Regions from separate parts of the Rhizobium sp. YTU87027 genome, predicted to be linked through region 2. Evidence: riboswitches for the same ligand, from Rfam matches in the RefSeq annotation. Region 2 holds a riboswitch; the other holds the start of a gene.

Region 1 (7,143 bases), on a different replicon from region 2:
TCTTCGGATTGTAGGAGACGAGTTTGACAATGCCCTTTTCATCATCCTTCCACTCACGTTGGACCGCCATCCAAAGCGTCGCATCGTCGCCTGAGCCGACGATCGTCACGCCTTCGAAGCCATAGCGGATTTCGTTCACCAAGAGCTCCTTCGGAAGCGCAATCTCTTCCTTGATCTCGCCCTTCGGGTTGACGTGATAGAGAGCGTGCGGCACCAGCTTCTCGCTGTTGCCTTCCGAGGCCAACCAGAACCAGCCCTTCTCATCGACAGCCACACCCTCGATGTCGAGCTTCTGTGCCGGCTGCCCTTCGCGTTTCACTGTCAGCGTCTCTGTGATGACGGCCGGCTTCTTGGTTGCGTCAATGGTGTAGATCGTCGGCTGCATGGCGAGAACGCTGTCGCTGACGGCAAACAGCCGGCCCGGCTTTTCCGGAACCGCGGCAAGACCGGAGAGTGCCGCAAAGCCGACCGGATTGCCGTCCTTTTCGGCCGCAACGACCTGCGGATAGGCCATCTCGCTTTTACCAAGTTCATAGACCATCACGTGGGACCGCGGGCCGCCATCCTTGCCAAGATCGACTTCGTTGGCCGTAGCGAGCAGATTGCGTGACGGTACCGCCACGCCTCCCTCAGGCGAGACACCCGACGGCAGGATCTGGACAAGTTGCGGCTCTGCACCGGTATCCTTGTAGACACCGACGACCGAAGCGCGCTCCGAAAGCAGGAAAATATATTTCTGGCCGCCGAAGGTCGCGACCTCCAGGCCTTCCGGCTCGACACCCTTGGCGGAAGAGCGCTTGTCCGGGTAGTGGCCGATATTGGCGACGGCGCGTTCGAAGGAGGCACCGGATTCATAGAGGACCTTGCCGGTCTTTTCGAAAATCGTGAAACCGCGTGAACCGCCTTGATAGTCGCCTTCGTTGGCAACGACCAAGCGATTATTGTCCAGCCACTTGACGGCGTCGGGCTCACGCAAGACGCCCTTGAGTTCACCAGTAAACTTCAGCGCGCCGTCGCGCTTGGTGTCGATGCCGGTCAGATCGACGCTGCCAGCCGAGAAGTGTGCCTTTACCGTTACGGTCGCTGCGTCGATTATGACAATCTCGTTGTTTTCCTGCAGGGTCAGGGCGATCTCGTTTTGATCATTGAACGAGACGAATTCGGGTTCCGGATCTTCGGGTGCAATGCCTGCGAGGCCGGTCAGCATGACGTGTTTGATCGAGCCGCAATCGACCGTTCCGTTCTTGACCTGGAACACCACGAGATCACCTGCCGGCATCTGCGGGATCTTGCCATCGTTGACGTCTTCGTCGCGCTCGTTCTCGATCGCGATCGCGCCGAGGGTCTTGTCCTTGTTGAGCGCGATGGAATCCGGCTGGCCACCGAGATCACAGGTGTTCTCGATCTTCTTGGTGGCAACGTCGACGATCGCGAGGCGCCCGGACGGCTTCGCCTTGCTCTCCGACGTGTTAACGGCAACCAGCGCCTTGCCGGCGGCCGAGGCCACGGACGTCGGCTCGCCGTCCATCATCAGCGCCCCACCGGCCTTCGGCGCCTTGGCGTCTGAGATATCGACAAAACCGATCGCACCGAGCGGACTGTCGCTATAGATCAGCGTCATGCCGTCGTCGGTGGCCGCGATGATTTCCGCCGAAGTGGTCGAAAGCTTGTCTTTCCCCTCGGGCAGGTTGGATGCCACCGGAAAGGTTGCGATGCGGTTGAAAACGGCTTCAGCGGCGGCCGGAAACGCGACCGTCGTCAGAAGCGCGGCAACAATTGCTGTCTTAGGAGAAAAAGCTGTCATGAAATCCCCCATGAGTTCATACAGAGGCGTTTTGCGGGACGGGCATGACAGCCGAATGACAATGGCGAATCGGATGAGGCTAGGCGGCTCCGCGTTCCTTCTTCATTTCATTCCTCATGATGAATAGCGACGCTCCAAGGATCAGTATCGCTCCCAACCAGAGATAACCCGTTGGGGCATAGCCAAAAACCAACCAGCCGGCGACAACATTGAGGGGCAGCTTGAGATCGTCGAAGGGCTGGATGTAAGCGGCATCGGCCGTTGAATAGGCAAGTGTCAAGAAATACTGCGCCATCACGGTCAGGAGGCCTGCCGCAACAAAAAGCACGAGCGTCATACCGGATGGGATGCTGAAGCCCGCCGCCACCGCCAGTCCACCGTTGATGGGTGTCAGGAGGGCGAGCAACCAGACGGTGATGGTCTCCGGTCGCTCGACGCCAGTAAGGCTCTTGGTGATCAACGATGAGGCGCCCCAGAGAAGGGCCGAGAGGATCGGCAACAGCGCGGCCCAACTGAAGCTATCCGACCAGGGCTGCAGAATGATCATCGCTCCCAGGAAGCCGGTGGCGGTCGCCGCCCATCGCGCCGGGCCGATATATTCACCAAGGAAGATGCGGGCACCCATGATGATGAAGAACGGAGACGTCATAACCAGAGCGATTGCCTGCCAGATCGGCACGGACGCCAGCCCAGCGACCCAGGTCGTCACGCCAAATGCCGCCAAGGCGACACGCACGATGTGACGCCAGGCATAGCGCGTCCTCATAGCTCCAAGGCCGACGCGCCGAAGAAAGGGCAGCGAGAAGAGCAGAGCAAAAGCATATTGCCAGAAGGCTGCCGAAGCGGAGGGAAAAGCGAGCGTCATCGTCAGCCATTGCGTGATGACATTGAGAATCGAGAAGGCGATGCCCGCAGCGATCATCCACGCAGCACCGACCATAGCTCGCGGGGCAGAGAATGTAGGGGAAGTCTGATTCATGTCTTTCTTTCCGAAACCAACACAAATCAGGACGCATGAGCGCGAACCGCAGCGAGGACGGATTCCGCCCTCGCCCGCACCGCTCATTCTCTTTCATCCGGACTGTAACCGTCGGCTCCGGAATTGCACCGGATCTGCTGACCCTTTCGGCACCGGCCAAAAGGTGCTCGCGGGCTTGAGCCGAGACTCTTACCGCCGGTGGGGACTTTCGCCCCGCCCTGAGAACAACCATTTCGTAAGATATACCTCGCGTGCCGACAAGTCCGCGAAATGCAAAAAGGGTTCGGCCATGGCCGAACCCTTCGAAACTTGCACCGCCGGCCTCGTTGCCCGGCCGCCAAGCAAATTGGTATCAGCCGTTGACGGCGTCCTTCAGGCCCTTGCCGGGCGTGAACTTCGGCACGTTGCGAGCCGGAATATCGACTTCTGCGCCGGTGGACGGGTTGCGGCCCTTCGTGGCAGCGCGATGGGAAACGGTGAAGCTACCGAAACCAGCGAGGCGAACGTCGCCCTTGCCCTTCAGTTCGGCCTGGACAACTTCGAAAACAGCGTCAACTGCGGAAGCAGCATCGGTCTTCGAGAGTCCTGCCTTTTCAGCAACTGCGGACACGAGTTCATTCTTGTTCATGTTTCCACCCCTTTCTAAATGGTTCGAAACGACTCAAATCTATAAGCCAGGCACAGAATAGAGTTCATCAGGCCCGCCGCACCCCAAAGACCCTGCAAATCAAGGAAATGCAAGAGTCTGCGTGCCAATTTCACAAAAAAAGGCTGGCGAAAACGCCAGCCTTTTCAGGGTTTTTAAGCAATTGGGCGCGAATGTGGCAAACAAGGCTCAGTGAGCTATGGTTGCACCCGTTTCGTCGAGCCCTTCGACCGTTGCAATGACCGGCGTTTCCACCGTGCCATCCCACTCGATCGCCTCCGGTCTACGGATCAGCGCATGCTTGATCACCTCGCCCATACGGGACACCGGGATGATCTCCATGTTGTTCTTCACGTTATCCGGAATCTCCGCCAGATCCTTGGCGTTTTCTTCCGGAATCAGCACCTTCTTGATGCCGCCGCGAAGCGCTGCAAGCAGCTTTTCCTTCAGACCACCGATCGGCAGAACGCGACCGCGAAGGGTGATTTCACCCGTCATCGCCACGTTCTTGTCGACCGGAATACCGGTCATGATCGAGACGATCGCGGTTGCCATCGCGACACCGGCCGACGGACCATCCTTCGGTGTAGCACCTTCCGGCACGTGCACGTGGATGTCGCTCTTGTCAAAGCGAGGCGGCTCGATGCCGAAATCGACAGCGCGCGAGCGGACATAAGACGCCGCCGCCGAGATCGATTCCTTCATGACTTCCTTCAGGTTGCCGGTCACGGTCATCCGACCCTTGCCCGGCATCATGACGCCTTCGATCGTCAGCAGTTCGCCGCCGACTTCCGTCCAGGCCAGACCGGTGACGACACCGACCTGATCCTCGCGTTCGGCTTCGCCGTGGCGGAAGCGCGGAACGCCCAGATAGTCGTCGATGTTTTCGGCGGTCACATGAACCGACTTCGTCTTGCCCTTGATGATCTCGGTGACCGCCTTGCGGGCGAGTTTCATCAGTTCGCGTTCGAAGTTACGAACACCGGCTTCCCGGGTGTACTGCTGGCTGATCGCCATCAGGGCATCGTCGCTGACCGAGAATTCACTCGGCTGCAGCGCATGTTCCTTGATGGCCTTCGGCAGCAGGTGCCGCTTGGCGATCTCGCGCTTTTCGTCTTCGGTGTAGCCGGCAATACGGATGACTTCCATGCGATCCATCAAAGGCGCAGGGATGTTCAGCGTGTTCGCCGTCGTGATGAACATCACGTCCGACAGGTCGTATTCGACTTCCAGGTAGTGATCCATGAAGGTCGAGTTCTGAGCCGGATCCAGCACCTCGAGCAGTGCCGACGACGGATCGCCGCGGAAATCCTGGCCCATCTTGTCGATTTCATCGAGCAGGAAGAGCGGGTTGGACTTCTTCGCCTTCTTCATCGACTGGATGACCTTGCCGGGCATCGAACCGATGTAAGTGCGGCGGTGACCGCGGATTTCAGCTTCGTCACGAACGCCGCCAAGCGCCATACGGACATATTCGCGGCCGGTCGCCTTGGCGATCGACTGAGCGAGCGAGGTCTTGCCGACGCCGGGAGGGCCGACGAGGCACAGGATCGGACCCTTGATCTTGGTCGCACGAGCCTGAACAGCCAGATACTCGACGATGCGCTCCTTGACCTTGTCGAGACCGAAGTGATCGGCTTCGAGGATCTTTTCGGCGTTGTTGAGATCCGACTTGATCTTCGACTTCTTGCCCCACGGAATGCCGAGCAGCCAGTCGAGGTAGTTGCGGACAACGGTCGCCTCGGCCGACATCGGGCTCATCTGCCGCAGCTTCTTCAGCTCGGCATCGGCCTTTTCGCGGGCTTCCTTGGACAGTTTCGTCTTGGAGATGCGCTCTTCCAGTTCGGCCATCTCGTCGCGGCCTTCCTCGCCGTCGCCGAGCTCCTTCTGGATCGCCTTCATCTGTTCGTTCAGGTAGTACTCGCGCTGGGTTTTCTCCATCTGGCGCTTGACGCGCGAGCGGATGCGCTTCTCGACCTGAAGGACCGAGATTTCGCCTTCCATGAAGCCGAGCGCCTTTTCGAGGCGTGCCTTGACGCTGGTGGTCTCCAGCATCTCCTGCTTCTCGGTGATCTTGATCGACAGGTGCGAAGCGACCGTGTCGGCGAGCTTCGAGTAGTCGTCGATCTGACTGGCGGCGCCAACGACCTCAGGCGAGATCTTCTTGTTGAGCTTTACGTAGCTCTCGAATTCCGACACGACCGAGCGGCTGAGCGCTTCGAGTTCGACCGGATCGTCATGCGGCTCTTCGAGAACGTGACCAAGGGCTTCGTAAAAGTCCTCACGATCGGTGTAAGCATCGATCTCGGCGCGTGCGCGACCTTCGACCAGAACCTTGACGGTGCCATCAGGCAGCTTCAGCAGCTGCAATACGTTGGCGACCGTACCGACATTGTGAATGGCAGATGGCTCCGGATCGTCATCGCTCGCATTGATCTGCGTAACGAGCATGATCTGCTTGTCCGATCCCATGACCTCCTCAAGCGCACGGATCGACTTCTCGCGGCCGACGAATAGCGGCACGATCATATGCGGGAAGACGACGATGTCGCGCAGGGGCAAAACCGGATATGCAATGCTCGCAACTGACGTTTTCTTCGTCATTTTATTTCCTTTCCATCGTCCCGTTTCCGGGCTCTTCTGGCGCGGCCACTAGAACCGGCCGCACTCCACTTGAGACAACAAGTGGAGGTTCTGACTATGCTTTTCAAGCTGCGCCATGGCCGGTGCCCCCTGGACATGACAGCTATGCGACAACGGAACACCTTCACTCTGGAGCGCCTGGCTTGGCCGGCGCTTACCACTTCCGCGCCGGCTAACACACAAGGCCGAAACACACCAACGGAATCATTCCATAATTGCCACGGACGTGGGAATCCGCAACCGTAACAGAGGCGCTTTCAGACCTCTTTAGCAAGATTTATCAGGCTCGTGCACTGGTTTTGAAATAGAAAGGGGCCTGCCAACGGCAAGCCCCTTAAATTCACGGTTCGTATCGTAAAGATATCTCTAATGCCTCACGCCGAAGCGTTGGCCTTCTCATCCTGACGATCGGCATAGATGTAAAGCGGACGGGCGGAGCCACGGGCCACTTCCTCGGAGATGACGACCTCTCGAACGCCTTCCAGCGCCGGCAGTTCGAACATCGTGTCGAGCAGGATCTTTTCCATGATCGAGCGAAGGCCGCGAGCACCGGTCTTGCGAACAATCGCCTTGCGGGCAATCTCGCGAAGAGCGTCCTCGTGGAAGGTCAGTTCCACGTCTTCCATCTCGAACAGGCGCTGGTACTGCTTGATCAGGGCGTTCTTCGGCTCGGACAAGATCTGGATCAGCGCATCCTCGTCGAGATCCTCGAGCGTCGCCAGAACCGGCAGACGACCAATGAACTCGGGAATGAGGCCGAACTTAACCAGATCTTCCGGCTCCAGCTCGCGCAGGACTTCGCCGACACGGCGGTCGTCCGGAGCCTTGACGGTCGCGCCGAAGCCAATCGAGGTCTTCTCGCCGCGGGCGGAGATGATCTTGTCGAGGCCCGCGAATGCGCCGCCGCAGATGAACAGGATATTCGTGGTATCGACCTGCAGGAATTCCTGCTGCGGATGCTTGCGGCCTCCCTGCGGCGGCACCGAAGCGACCGTGCCTTCCATGATCTTCAGAAGCGCCTGCTGAACGCCCTCACCCGACACATCGCGCGTGATCGACGGGTTGTCGGAC
Region 2 (7,143 bases):
ACGCGCTTTACATCATCAGGAAGGGCGACGGCCTTCGGTCAACATCAACATTTCGGCCGATTTGCATTCCAGATGTACGTCGTACAGGCGTACACATTCAATGACGTGTAAGTCGATGAGGCGTACAAAGCGGTCTAATTTCTAAGGCAGGAGGCGACTATGCTTGCTTTCAAAGACATCGATATCGACGAGCCGAGCAACGCGCGGATGAATTTCCGTACGAAGCCTCGTATCAAGGATGCCATTCACCGGGCGGCTGCGCTTTCTGGCATGGACGATTCCGCCTTTACGATCAATGCAGCCTACAAGTCTGCGATCGAAACGATCGCGGCCCATGAAGCGACCGGTCTTAAGGCTGTCGATCACACGGCATTTTTCGAGGCTCTCGATAACCCGCCTGCGCCGACGAACAGCCTGAAGGACGCTTTCAAGCGTCATCGCGAGACTGTCGTTTCCAAGTAATGGCAGAAGACGTACAGCCGAAACGCCTCATCGAGCCGCTCGATCCTTCCAAACACGATCGGGCGGCTTTTTCGTGTGGCGTTAGCCAAGTCGATAACTTTATCAAGAAGACGGCCAACAAGCTCACGAAGGCAGATCATCTTCGTGTTTGGGTGCTGACGGCGGAGGACGAGCGCTAAAGGGCACAAGCTCGTGTCGGATGCTGGTCCCGCCACACCGAAACCACTGGAGGTTAGGATGAAGCATTACCTGACGTTCGCAGCAGCATTTTCTATCGTCGGTCTGAACCTTGCTCTTCTGCAGCCGGTCGCAGCGATTGAGACCAATCCGCTGCTCGTTCCCAGTCAGCTGCCATACCGCCGCTTCCTTTTGATAAGATCAAAGATACAGATTGGGAGCCTGCAATTCTGGAGGCGATGCGGCTCGACGCTGATAGAACGGAGGAGATCTCCGAAAATCTGGAACCGCCGACGTTCAACAATACAGTATTGGCTCTTGAGCAATCAGGAGCATTGCTCGGCCAACTCAACGAAGCGTTCTACATGGTCGTTGGCGCGAACAACAACGACGTGCTCGAAAAAAACAGAGAAGGCAGTTTCCGAAAAGTTCTCCGAGCACCAATCGAAGCTCCTACGGAATCCAAAGCTATTTGCGCGGATCCAAGCCGTTTATGACCAGCGCAAGAAGCTCGGGCTCGATGATGATCAGGTTCATTTAGTCGAAAGATAGAAAGATATTTTGATCAATTTTCAGAATCTGGCGCCCGTCTTTCACCTGAGGCTAAAGGGCAGCTGACAGAGATCGAAAAGAAGATCGCGGCACTGCCCTCTATACGCCAGGCTTGGTTTAAAGCCCACCGGAAAGGAAGCACTTCCGTAAGAAGCTATAGACCGCGGGATTGGCGCCCGCGGCAGTACCTTGCTACCCGGCCGTCGGCTGGACGTCCATCTTTGGCTTCGGCGCGATTCCCCATAATCGCGCCTGCCAATTCCGAAAATCATGCGGCCTTAGAAGACAGGCTGGACGTTCTATACGCGATGAGATCTTCGATCGTGATTAGATGAAGACCGTGTTTTTCAGCAAACACTTCCAGCTCGGGTAGCCGAGCCATCGTTCCGTCGTCGTTTGCCACTTCGCAGATCACTCCGGATGGTGAAAGACCAGCAAGCCGGGCAAGGTCAACCGCCGCTTCCGTGTGGCCCGGACGAGAGAGAACACCGTTTGGATGGGCTCTCAGCGGGAAGATATGTCCTGGACGCGCAAAATCCTCGGGACGAGAACCGTCAGTGACGAGGGCCCGAACGGTCGCTGCGCGATCGGCAGCAGAAATCCCGGTTGTTGTTTCTGGGATATAGTCCACGGACACGGTGAACGCCGTTTTGAGCACTTCGGTATTGCGCGGAACCATCAGGGGAATATCGAGCTCGTCGAGCCTTTCGCCTTCCATCGCGACACAGATGAGGCCACGTGCGTAGTTCATCATGAACGCGATCGATTGAGGAGTAATTGCCTCGGAGGCAATCACGAGATCCCCTTCGTTTTCGCGGTCGCGGTCATCGACAACAACGACGATCTCGCCACGCGCAATCGCGGCGATCGCATCATCAATCTTGGAAATTGCCATTCTCTTCTGCCTTTCAAGGGTTGCCGCGGTGAGCGGCGAGCATGGCCTTTAACAGCCACAATTTTCCCTTGGGCGAACAAGCATACAAGTCGTCGTCAAACACGACGACCCCTGCGTTGCTCTCTTCCATCCGGACTATGACCGTCGGCTCCGGCATCTCACCGGATCTGCTGACCCTTCGCTTTCGCGAAGGCGCTCGCGGGCTCCGAGTTGCCTCGATACCGCCGGTGGGGAATTACACCCCGCCCTGAGAACATGCGTAACATAGACATTCACTGCATCAGTTCGCAAGAGGAACGTCGCGATAAACTGGCGAAAACTTCCTTCCCGCCATAAACGCACCGTTCCTCATCTTCGAACGGGGCTAGGACATGATCAAGCCACCATCAACATTGATCGTCTGGCCGGTGATGTAGGTAGCATCGTCGCTAGCAAGGAAAGTGACGAGGCCAGCGACGTCCTCGCCCGACCCAGCACGCTTCATAGGAATGCCTTCGACCCATTCCTTCATCAGTTCTCCAGGGCCATAATTGCCGAGAAGTTTGCCCCAAGCCTGATCGTTGTAGGCCCACATGTCTGTCTCGATGATGCCCGGGCAGAAGGCGTTTACGGTGATGTTTTCCTTTGCAACTTCTTTGGCGAGACTTTGAGTGATGCCCACAACGCCCATCTTTGAAGCAGCATAGTGTGGGGTGAAGATAAAGCCGTCGCGTGCCTGACCCGACGCCGTATTGATGATACGCCCACCGCGTCCATGCTTGCGCATCCGCAAAATCGCTTCCTGGGCACACAGGAAGACACCCTTGGTGTTAACTGCCAGAACCTTGTCCCATTCGCCTTCGGTCATATCCTCGATACGGGCAATGGTAATGACACCTGCGTTCTGAATGGATACGTCGATCCTGCCAAATTCCTTTTCCGCTGCGTCATAGAGTGCCTTAACGCTGGCCTTATCTGTCACGTCTCCGACAAACGAGATAGCTTTGCCACCATCCGCCTTGATCTGCTCAGCGACGGCATGGACCGAGTCTTCGTTGGCGGAAACCACGAGGTTGGCTCCTTCTCGCGCGAACCGCTTGGCAATTGCAGCACCAATACCGCGGCTTCCACCGGTGATGACGACGGTTTTGTTTTCGAAGCGTCTCATAGTCTTTCCTTCTAATTGTCTGACGATGTTGAAGCTCAAAGAGGCAGCCGAAATTCGTCAGGCCGTCTTCAGGAGGCGGCCAGAATGATCTCGGCGAAATCTGCAGCCTTCAATGATGCGCCTCCGACCAAGGCTCCGTTCACGTTGGCGACCCTGAGGATATCGGCAGCATTTGAAGCCTTTACCGAACCCCCATAGAGAATTCTCACCTCACGACCGTCCTCGCCAAGACGCTCTTCCAGCATGCGCCTGATGGAAGCATGGATCTCTTCGATCTGCTCCAAGGTCGGAATAAGGCCAGTTCCTATCGCCCAGACGGGCTCGTATGCAATTGCAATGTTGGAGCTTGAGGCACCAGCCGGAATTGACCCACGCAGCTGCCCATCGATGATCTCAACCGCCCTTCCCTCGTCACGCTCACTGCGGGTCTCACCCACGCAAATGATTGCCGTCAGTCCGGCCTTGTGAGCCGTAGTCACCTTGCTGGCAACCGTAGTGTCGGTTTCAAGATGTAAGACGCGACGTTCGGAGTGGCCGATAATGACGAAGCGAGCACCCACATCAGCAACCATTTCCGCTGAGACATCCCCAGTATACGCACCTGAAATATGCGCGTGGCAGTCCTGGGCGCCGATTGCAATGTTCGAACCATTGGATCGCACAGAAGCCTTTTCGATCAGCGTGAAGGGCGGGCAGACGACGATATCGCACGCCGCCGTGCCCGTTGTTCCCTTCAGCGCCTCGATCTCAGCCAGGGAGGAAGCGAGACCGTTCATTTTCCAGTTGCCTGCTATAAGCTTTCTCATGGCATCACCAGCAGCAGAAGCCACCGTCGACGAGGAGATCGACGCCGGTGACGAAACTCGCGGCATTCGACAGCAGGAACACGGCTGGACCCACCATCTCATCGACCGTTGCCATGCGCTGCATCGGTGTCTGCTCCTCAAACAGCTTAGTCTGATGAACCATCTCCGGGCGCGTGTTCATAGGCGTCGCAGTGTAGCCAGGCGAAATCGTGTTGACGCGAATCCCGCGCTCAACCCATTCCATCGCCAACGACTTCGACATATGAATCACGCCTGCTTTGGAGGCGTTGTAGTGTGCCTGGCTCAGTCCCCGGTTGACGATCACGCCAGACATGGACGCAATGTTGACAATGGCACCTCGCCCGTTCTTCAGCATCGCGCGAGCCTCGGCCTGGCAGGAAAGAAAGACGCCCTTGAGGTTGATGTCCATCAACGTCTGGTACTGGTCCTCCTCCATCTCTTCCGCGGGATTGGCGTTGGCTATACCAGCCGCATTGACAGCAAGTTCCAATGGGCCCAGTTCAGCCTCTGTCCGCGCAACAGCGTCGCCGAGAGATGATCTGCTGGTGACGTCGGCCGCGATTTGTAGTGAGCGCCGACCGGCAGCCTGAATGAACTTGGCTGTATTGGCTAGACCATCATCTGTGCGACGATCAAGCAACGCGACGTCTGCACCGCACTGCGCAAGACCAATAGCAATACGCTGGCCAATTCCGCTTCCTGCGCCGGTTACGAGGGCAACCTGGCCGCTGAGATCGAATAGCTTTGGGGCGTTCAGAGAGATGTCGGGCATCGCTCTTCCTTTCTATAAGTGCATTGTTTCGTCTATTTAGATTGTCGCTAGCTCCATGACGGAGACATCGTTCGCCTCGTCACGGTTGAGAATTCCTGCCTGCTTGCCCTGCGCGAGGACCAAGATGCGGTTCGATACACCAAGAACTTCCTCGAGGTCCGAGCTCACGACGATGACCGCAACACCCTGTTTGGCGAGATTTGCAATGATGTCGTAGATACCCGCGCGGGCGCCGACATCGATGCCCCGGGTGGGTTCGTCGAGGACAACGACCTTCGGATCGCGCATCAACCATTTTGCGATGACGACTTTCTGTTGATTGCCGCCAGACAGGTCGGAGGCATACTGCTCCACACGACCTTTTACGCCAAACTTGGCGACGGCCTTTTCCGCAAACGAACGCTTTGCGCTTGGCGTGATCCAACCACCACCCAGCTTGTCCAGATTGGCGTAAATTATGTTCTCGCCGATCTTGTGCCCGACGACCAGCCCTTGATCTTTGCGATCCTCGGGAACCATGACAATACCCTTGGCAATCGCGTCAGCGGGGTCGCGCAGTTTAAGTTCCTTGCCTTCGAGCTTGATCGAGCCAGCGCCGATTGGATCCGCTCCAGATATGGCACGAACCAGTTCTGTACGACCGGCTCCAACCAATCCTGCAATCCCGAGGATCTCGCCCGCCTTGACATCAAAGGTCACGTCGCGGAACGAATTTTCAGGCGAACTTAGACCCGAGACCTGCAGCACCGGCCGGTCGGTCGGTACTGGGAGCGTCGGAAACATCCGTTCCAGCGAACGTCCGACCATACTTTCGACGATGGTGCGCACGGGCGTGGAGCTGTCAGCAAATTCCTGTACGCGCTCGCCGTCACGCAGCACGACGATGCGGTCGGTGATCTTCTTGATCTCCTCCATGCGGTGAGAGATGTAGATGATGCCGACGCCCTCCGAGCGTAGCTTTCGGACCTGCTCGAATAGTGCCTCGGTCTCGGCGCCGCCAAGAGCAGCCGTCGGCTCGTCGAGGATGAGCAGCTTGGCATTGAGAGCAAGTGCCTTGGCGATTTCGATGAGTTGTTGATTTGCAGTGGAAAGTCCTTCGACCTTCCGTGTCGCCGGAATGTGCAGGTTGAGGCGGGCGAGCTGTTCTTGGGCGCGGCGAACCATCTGTGCACGATCAACAACACCGTTCTTCATCGGCCAACGGCCAATGAAGACGTTTTCTGCAATGGTGAGCTGTGGCAGGAGTTGCAGTTCCTGATGGATCAGGACAACGCCCTTGTCGATTGCCTCTCTTGGGGTAGCTGGGGCATAGGGCTGCCCCAGCCAAGTCATCGATCCTTCGGATGGCGTGCGCGAGCCGGCGATGATGCCGGAGAGCGTTGACTTTCCCGCTCCGTTCTCGCCGAGAAGTGCAACCACTTCGCCGGGGTAGACATCCAGGCTGACATTCTTCAGGACCTGGAGCGGTCCGTACCGCTTGGAAATGCCTCTCAGGGAAAGAACCGGATCAGTCATGGCACACCTCCTCAAGATCTCAACGCTGTTACGGATGGTTGGCGATGAAGCCTGCAACGTTTTCCTTGGTCGTCAGCGTGGCATCGAGGAGCTGTACTGGCGGCACCTTTTCTCCAGCAACAAGCTTTGCGGCGTTTTCGACCGCGTCGCGGCCCATCTTCTGTGTCTGCTGTGTGGCAGTTACGTCGAAGACGCCCTTGCTCAACGCTTCAAGGGCAGCAGTATCGCCATCGAAGCCGCCGACCACGATCTTCTGCGAAGGGTTGGCGACCTTAATCGCCTGAGCGGCACCGAGTGCAAGTGCGTCCGCTTGCGCAAAGACGATTGAGACGTCAGGATTTGCCTGAAGCATGTTCTGCATGATCTGGAAGCCTTCGTCCTGGCTCCAGATGTTCGAATACTGCTCGGCAACGACCTTGACATCCGGATTTGCCTTCAGGGATTCAGCGCAACCCTTGGAACGGTCGACTTCCGGCGTCGTGCCCTTCTGGCCGTGGATGATAACCATCTTACCCTTGCCGCCAGCCTGCTTGAGGATGTAGTCGCAGACGTTCTTCGCGGATGCTACCGAATCCGTTGCCAAGAAGGTGTCGCCGGGCGCACCGTCGGCGTTTCGGTCGACGTTGACGACAGGAATGCCCGCACTCTTGGCCAGTTTGACTGGAACGGTTGCGGCGGCAGCGCCTGCCGGAATGTAGATCAATGCGTCGATGTTCTGGGTCAGAAGGTCCTGGATCTGGTTGACCTGTGTTGGGCCGTCTCCCTTCGCGTCGACTGTTACGACTTCGATGCCACG

Evidence for each region. Region 2 has a riboswitch for FMN ahead of ribB (3,4-dihydroxy-2-butanone-4-phosphate synthase). Riboswitches for the same ligand answer to the same signal wherever they lie in the genome.
Region 1: linked by a shared signal. The riboswitch ahead of NBG89_RS05595 (DMT family transporter) and the one ahead of ribB (3,4-dihydroxy-2-butanone-4-phosphate synthase) in region 2 are both predicted to bind FMN.

Annotation. Positions count from the first base shown of each region.
Region 1 is NZ_CP098440.1:1,104,862-1,112,004, reverse strand. Features, by position in the region: gene NBG89_RS05600 (esterase-like activity of phytase family protein) at 1-1,804, opposite strand, end outside; gene NBG89_RS05595 (DMT family transporter) at 1,884-2,783, opposite strand; FMN riboswitch at 2,865-3,013, opposite strand; gene hupB (DNA-binding protein HupB) at 3,136-3,411, opposite strand; gene lon (endopeptidase La) at 3,619-6,033, opposite strand; gene clpX (ATP-dependent Clp protease ATP-binding subunit ClpX) at 6,447-7,143, opposite strand, start outside.
Region 2 is NZ_CP098441.1:657,505-664,647, reverse strand. Features, by position in the region: partial or broken gene NBG89_RS21875 (AbrB/MazE/SpoVT family DNA-binding domain-containing protein) at 1-38, opposite strand, end outside; gene NBG89_RS21870 (DUF1778 domain-containing protein) at 160-462, shown strand; partial or broken gene NBG89_RS21865 (GNAT family N-acetyltransferase) at 462-629, shown strand; gene NBG89_RS21860 (hypothetical protein) at 879-1,136, shown strand; gene ribB (3,4-dihydroxy-2-butanone-4-phosphate synthase) at 1,460-2,086, opposite strand; FMN riboswitch at 2,201-2,345, opposite strand; gene NBG89_RS21850 (glucose 1-dehydrogenase) at 2,451-3,233, opposite strand; gene tpiA (triose-phosphate isomerase) at 3,302-4,039, opposite strand; gene NBG89_RS21840 (SDR family oxidoreductase) at 4,044-4,832, opposite strand; gene NBG89_RS21835 (sugar ABC transporter ATP-binding protein) at 4,869-6,347, opposite strand; gene NBG89_RS21830 (sugar ABC transporter substrate-binding protein) at 6,376-7,143, opposite strand, start outside.